One region of the Herbaspirillum sp. NPDC101396 genome, then DNA from elsewhere that is predicted to be linked to it. Evidence: predicted binding sites of a transcription regulator. Region 1 holds the regulator's gene; each other region holds the start of a gene.
What was found. Region 1 encodes sigma-54, which starts transcription at its own class of promoters, with help from an activator protein. Its sites were predicted from a motif close to TGGCANGNAANCTGCTTT; they were not measured.
Positions count from the first base shown of each region.

Region 2: a site for sigma-54 is predicted at 984-1,001, ahead of ACIROY_RS14205 (acetyl-CoA acetyltransferase). Genes of this name have one in related genera too.
Region 3: a site for sigma-54 is predicted at 1,031-1,048, ahead of ACIROY_RS09815 (ANTAR domain-containing response regulator). Genes of this name have one in related genera too.

Region 1 covers NZ_JBIWNT010000005.1:85,889-88,161, forward strand. The annotation lists gene lptB (LPS export ABC transporter ATP-binding protein) at 1-557, shown strand, start outside; gene ACIROY_RS17790 (RNA polymerase factor sigma-54) at 591-2,072, shown strand; gene hpf (ribosome hibernation-promoting factor, HPF/YfiA family) at 2,196-2,273, shown strand, end outside.
Region 2 covers NZ_JBIWNT010000004.1:77,014-79,286, forward strand. The annotation lists gene ACIROY_RS14205 (acetyl-CoA acetyltransferase) at 1-949, opposite strand, end outside; gene ACIROY_RS14210 (TRAP transporter substrate-binding protein) at 1,429-2,273, shown strand, end outside.
Region 3 covers NZ_JBIWNT010000003.1:11,583-13,855, forward strand. The annotation lists gene ACIROY_RS09810 (autotransporter outer membrane beta-barrel domain-containing protein) at 2-844, opposite strand; gene ACIROY_RS09815 (ANTAR domain-containing response regulator) at 1,295-1,921, shown strand.

The DNA.
Region 1 (2,273 bases):
ATCTCGACGGTTCGGCGATTTCTCGGCTGCCTATCCACGAGCGCGCGCAGCTCGGCCTGTCTTATCTGCCGCAGGAAGCCTCGGTGTTCCGCAAGCTCAACGTGGAGGACAACATCCGCGCCGTGCTGGAACTGCGCAAGGAAAACGGCAAGTCGCTCAGCCGTGATGAAATCGAAGGCCGCCTCAACAGCCTGTTGCACGAATTGCAGATCGAGAAGCTGCGCGAAAGCCCGGCACTGTCGTTGTCCGGCGGCGAACGCCGGCGTGTCGAAATCGCCCGTGCGCTGGCGACCGATCCGCGCTTCGTGCTGCTCGACGAACCATTCGCCGGTATCGATCCGATCGCCGTGATCGAGATCCAGCGCATCGTGCGCTTCCTCAAGGAACGCGGCATCGGCGTGCTCATCACCGACCACAACGTGCGCGAGACGCTGGGCATTTGCGATCGCGCCTACATCATCAACCAGGGCACCGTGCTGGCCAGCGGCAGCCCTGACGACATCATCGCCGATGAGTCCGTCCGCCGCGTGTATCTGGGCGAACACTTCCGCATGTAATCCGCAGGCAATACGCTGCCAACTGAAAACTGAATGAAACAATCCCTCCAGCTTCGCACCTCTCAGCATCTGGCATTGACGCCGCAGTTGCAGCAGTCGATCCGTTTGCTGCAGCTGTCGACGCTGGAACTGCACCAGGAACTGGAACAGATCCTGTCGGACAATCCGCTGCTGGAACGCCTCGACGATGCGCTCGACAATTCCGTGCGGCTGCTTGCCGACGGCGCCCTCAGCAGCCCGTCTTCGGCGCAGGCGGAGCCGGTCGAAAACAGCGCCGCCAGCGCTGCACCCGCGGAAGGCGAAGCCGGCGATCCGCAGGACAGTGCAAGCGGCGACGAGCATGCGAGCGGCGATGCCGACTGGAGCTTCGACGACGTCGCCCGCACCGGCAAGACACCCGACGACGAAGACTCGCGTCCGCAACTCGAAGCCCACGACGTCACGCTGCGCGAACACCTGCAGGAGCAGACCCGCCTGACCGTGCGCAGCTTGCGCGACCGTGCGCTGATCGAACTGATCGTCGACGCGATTGACGACCACGGCTATCTCGAAGAATCGCTGGAAGAAATCCATGCGCGCCTGCCCGAAGAACTGGAAATCGAACTTGACGAACTGACCATTGCACTGAAGCTGCTGCAGAGCTTCGAGCCGGCCGGCGTCGGCGCGCGCAGCGCCTCCGAATGCCTGGCGCTGCAGGTCCGGCGCTTGCCGAAAGTTGCCTTTGTCACACGCCGGCTGGCGCTGACCATCGTTGAAGATTACCTGGCGCTGTTCGCCCAGCGTGATTTCAATAAAATCAAGAAAGCGCTCGGTTGCGACGATGAAGACCTGCGCGAGGCGCAAGCCGTGATTCGCCAGTGCCATCCGCATCCCGGCGCCATGTTTGCATCGGGCCGATCCGACTACGTGGTGCCCGACGTGATTGTCAAAGCGTCCAAGGACGGCTGGCAGGTTTTGCTCAACCACGACGTGATGCCGCGGCTGCGCGTCAACGCCATGTACGCCAACGCACTCAAGCAAGCCAAGGGCGACGGCTCGCTCGGTTCGCAGCTGCAGGAAGCCAAGTGGCTGATCAAAAATATGCGTCAGCGCTTCGACACAATTTTGCGTGTCGCCCAGGCAATTGTTGAGAGGCAACGCAACTTTTTTTCACATGGCGCCGTTGCCATGAGACCCCTTGTGTTGCGCGAAATAGCTGATACACTGGGTCTACACGAGAGCACTATTTCTCGTGTAACGACTCAGAAGTACATGCTGACCCCGCATGGCATGTTTGAGTTGAAATACTTCTTCGGCAGCCACGTCGCAACAGAAACCGGAGGTGAAGCTTCCTCCACTGCGATACGGGCTCTCATCAAACAACTGATAGGAGCAGAAGACCCTAAGAACCCACTCTCTGATAGCAAGATTGCAGATATGTTGGCGGAACAGGGCATGGTGGTGGCGCGACGGACCGTCGCGAAATACCGCGAAGTGCTCAAAATTCCGCCGGTGAATCTCCGCAAATCTCTGTAAGTTTTTCTGTAGCAAAGCATCGTTGCTGTGTTCTGTTGAGTTCGGGTGTTTTGTTCTGGTGCTGCCTGCAAGCAACCGGACAATGCGTAAGAACCTCCAGCAATCTCACGATAGGAGTGCTGTATGAATCTGACCATTAGTGGCCATCATCTCGATTTGACCCCCGCCATCCGCGAGTACGTGCAAAACAAGCTGACGCGC
Region 2 (2,273 bases), on a different contig from region 1:
CGTCGAGGATGGCGCGTGCGCCCTGGCCCGGCTCGGCCAGGCCCATGGCTTCATACTCAAGCAACTCGGCGATGGTGAAGCAGTCGTGGGTTTCCACCAACGACAGGTCGAGCAATTTGAGGTCGGCTTGTTTCAATGCCTGCTGCCATGCCAGCGTGCCGGCTTCGAAACGGGTCGGGTCGCGGCGCGACAGCGGCAGGAAATCATTGACGTGCACGGCGGCGCGGAAGGTCACGGCGCGCTGCATGGTCTTGGCCACGTCGGCGGCGCTCAGCACCAGCGCGGCGGCGCCGTCGGAGATCAGCGAGCAATCTGTGCGCTTCAACGGGCCGGCGACGAAGGGATTCTTTTCCGAGACGTTGCGGCAGAAGTCGAAGCCGAAATCCTTGCGCATGTGGGCGTAGGGATTGCTCATGCCGTTCTTGTGATTCTTGGCGGCAATGGCGGCCAGCGCATCCGACTGATCGCCGTAGCGATCAAAGTAGGCTTGCGCGATCTTGCCGAACACGCCGGCGAAGCCGCCCGGGATGCCGGCTTCTTCCTTGGCGTAGCAGCACTTGAGCAGCACTTCGCCGACTTGCGGCGTGGCCAGTTCGGTCATTTTTTCAAAGCCGATCACCAGCGCGTGCTTGGCCTGGCCGGACAGGATCGATTGCATGCCCGAGTGGATCGCCGCCGAACCGGTGGCGCAGGCGTTCTCAACGCGCACGGCAGGCTTGAAGCGCAGCGCGGGCAAGGTATTGAACACCAGCGAGGACGGGAAGTCCTGATACAGGAAGCCGCCGTTGAAGGTGCCGATGTGGATCGAGCCGATGTCTTCCGGCGTCAGGCCGGCGTGTTCGATGGCCGCCTTGGCGACCTGGCCGATCAGCGCTTCCGGATCGATGCCGTCGAGCTTGCCGAATTGGGAGTGATTCCAGCCGGTGATGCAAGGGGAAGGTGCAGTCATGTGGATTCCTGAAAAGAGTGTGTTGGAACAGCAATATGCAAAAACGATGCCACGAATTTTCCAGGCCGGTGCAGCATTGCCGCGTTGCTTGTTGTTATGGCGGCAGCGCCCGTACGGGCGGCGTCGGCAGGCCGTGATGGCGGTAAACATAGCACGTTGCGCGCAGTGATGAATTTGCTGCACTGCAGGATGAAACCGGGATGGGAACCGCATACAGGTGTCAATCAAGTGTTCAGGCAATGCGACAGGTGTCGCATCAAAATAAACACCTGATTGGCCCTCACATCCCTTGTCGAATCAGGCGTTTATCGAAGAGAATGTGCTTGCAATGCCGACTTCAGGGAGGGAAGCCCAGGTCCGTGGAAACACTTTCGCGACTTGGCATCCAAATTGCTCTAGAACGCATAAGCAGTGCTGAATTAGTCGTTACTAGTATCGGCAACATAAATTAACCAAAACTAAAATCAGGAGACAAACAGATGGGTAACCCAACTGCCAGCATCACTCGCCGTCGTTTTTTGAAGACTGTTTCCGTCGCTTCGGCCGCTGCCGCCACCGGCATGATGTCGACCCAGGCATTTGCCGCCGCTGAATTCACGCTGAAGTACGCCAACAACCTGCCGGCCACGCATCCGATGAATCTGCGCGCCAAGGAAATGGCCGCCAAGATCGCGACCGAGTCCAAGGGCCGCATCGACTTCCAGGTCTATCCGAACAACCAGCTCGGCAATGACACCGACACGCTGGGCCAGGTACGCTCGGGCGCGGTCGACTTCTTTACACTGTCCCCGCTGATTCTCGGCACGCTGGTGCCGGCTGCACAGATCAGCGGCGTCGGCTTTGCCTTCAAGGATTACAACCAGGTGTGGGCCGCACTCGACGGCGAGTTGGGCGCGCACGTGCGCAAGCAGATCGAGGCCAAGTCCACCGTCTTTGCATTTGAAAAGATCTGGGACAACGGCTACCGCCAGATCACCAACAGCACTCGCGCGATCAACAAGCCGGAAGACCTCAAGGGCATGAAGCTGCGCGTGCCGCCGAGCCCGCTGTGGACATCGATGTTCCGCGCCTTCGATGCGGCGCCGGCCAGCATCAACTTCGCCGAAGTGTATTCCGCGCTGCAGACCAAGATCGTCGAAGGCCAGGAAAACCCGATGGCGATCATCTCGACCGCCAAGCTGTACGAAGTGCAGAAGTACTGCTCCATGACCAACCACATGTGGGATGGTTTCTGGTTCCTGGCCAACAAGAAATCGTTCGAGCGTCTGCCGAAGGACCTGCAGGAAATCGTCACACGCAACGTCAATGAAGCCGGCATCAAGCA
Region 3 (2,273 bases), on a different contig from region 1:
GTTAGAAACGGACCTTCACGTAAGCCGAAGGCCCTTTAAGACGAATATCCAGATTGGCGTCGTTGATGGCGCCGCCGCCGTCGCGGTTGATCTTGATGCGGGTAATGCCGTAGTCGGCGCCGATACCGAGGTTGGCCAGCGGATACCACTCGGCGCCGAGTGCTGCGCCATAAATGTGGCCGGTGACCTTGCCCCAGTTCTTCTTGACGCCGGAGGCTTCTGCATAAATGCGGAAGTCTTTGCTGAAGGCATGTTTCCAACCGAGTTCCAGCAGTGGCGCCCAGGTCTTTTCGGAGTAGCTGTCGCTGAAGGTGCCGGCGGCGCCGTTCAGTGTGGCGGACGCGTTGACGTCGATCTTGGCGCGATAGTAGCCGGCACCGAGTCCGATGCCGAAGACGTCGTTGCCTTGTCCGATCCACCACTTGTAAGCCAGCGACGCCATGTCAACCTGGATGTTGGCGTCGCCGCTGCCGTTGAGCGTGGAGCCGGTGCCGAGAGGAATGGTGCGGTTGATGGCGCCGCCGTAATTCTTCTTGTACGTGAAATAATCGAACGACAGCCCTTGGCTGTCGAACAGCAGCAATTCAGCGCGCACGCGCGGCAAAGCGGTGCGATCGCGGTCAATGTCGCCGGACTGATACGAGCCGTATTGGGAGTTGGCGTTGACCCGGAAAGTCGGGTCAACATAGTAGGCGCCTGCCGACAGGCTGAAGCGGTCCAGCGCCGGCGACGGGTCGGCCAAGGCGCTGGCCGACGTCAGCGCAAGCGCGCTGCCGGCGGCAAAGTAGGTGGCAAGTTGCACGGACTTGCCGACAGCCGGCAGGCAACGAATGCGACGTGACATGGGTAATCTCCTCCTGGCGGAAAGCCGAATCAAAAATAGTGTCCACTGTGCGAAGGCAGTTGACGCAATGGATGTTAACAACCGCCTTGCTTACGGTAGATAGGCGTCTGCCTCAATTTCCTGTAGGAAAAGGCGAGTTGCGCAGTAGGGAATACGGCATGGCGATGCGACCGCGTCGCTTTTTTCTGGTTTGATTTTTGCTTGCATGACGCTGACGGCGCTGCAGCGATGATCCATCCCGAATGCATCACAAGATGATGGAAAGTGTGCGGCATTTCCAAATGGGTTACTATTCGCCCGCTGCATCCGGGGATATTCGGGCGGGCATGCAGCGTGGAGGTGTGGCAACATGAAGCCGGTGCAATCCGGTATGGGATGTGCCACCGCCACCCAGACCCGTAACGCGTTCAGAATCGATTTACGATGTCCAGGCGAACATTGGAACCTCACATGCGCAATCTACGCATTGTCGTCGTCAACACCATCATCGACCATGCCGATGATGAGACCGACACCGACCTGCAGGAGCAGGCCGAGCGTGGCAAAGCCTTGCGCATCGGCTTGCTGGAGGCCGGCTACAACATCATCGCCTCGCTGCCGGCCGACCTGTACCTGCCCGAGCGCATCGCCCAGCTTCAGCCCGACATGATCATCATCGACGCCGAGTCCGATGCGCGCGACGTGCTCGAGCACATCGTCATCGCCACGCGCGACGAGCGCCGCCCCATCGTCATGTTCACCGAAGACGACAACACCAGCACCATGGAAGCCGCCATGGAAGCCGGCGTTACTGCCTACATCGTGGCCGGATTGCAAGCTGAACGCATCAAGCCGGTGCTCGACGTGGCGCTGGCGCGCTTCCGCCAGGAGCAGAAGCTGCTGACCGAATTGTCCGACACCAAGCACAAGCTGGCCGAACGCAAAGTGATCGAGCGCGCAAAGGGCCTGCTGATGTCCCGCCACAAGCTGTCGGAGGACGAAGCCTATCAAAAGCTGCGCAGCATGGCCATGAACAAGAACCTCAAGCTCTCGGAAATCGCCCAGCGCCTGCTGGACGTCGAAGACTTGCTCGGCTGACACTTTTCCCGCATGCGGCGGCGTGCATGCACCGCCAAATTGGTGCGCAGCACAAAGGCGGTGCGCCTCCACGCTTGCAAACTCCCCTCGCTTTCCTTTCAAACCTGTTACGCCGGATTGTCGCTTTGCCCATGAGCGGCGCGGCTTTTAAGTGTTTTATAAGCTGCTTGGCACGCTCTTTGCTGAATCGTCTGCATTAGCGCAAGGTTTGCGCAATGAACGATCCGGCCAATGGCGGTCGGATCCATCCAAGACAAAGGCGTCTTTCGACATGACTCAGTGCATGCCGAAGGGACGCCTTTTTTTTTGCCGCCGAACAAATGGGGAATGCGATGGAATTCAAAGAGCAAGC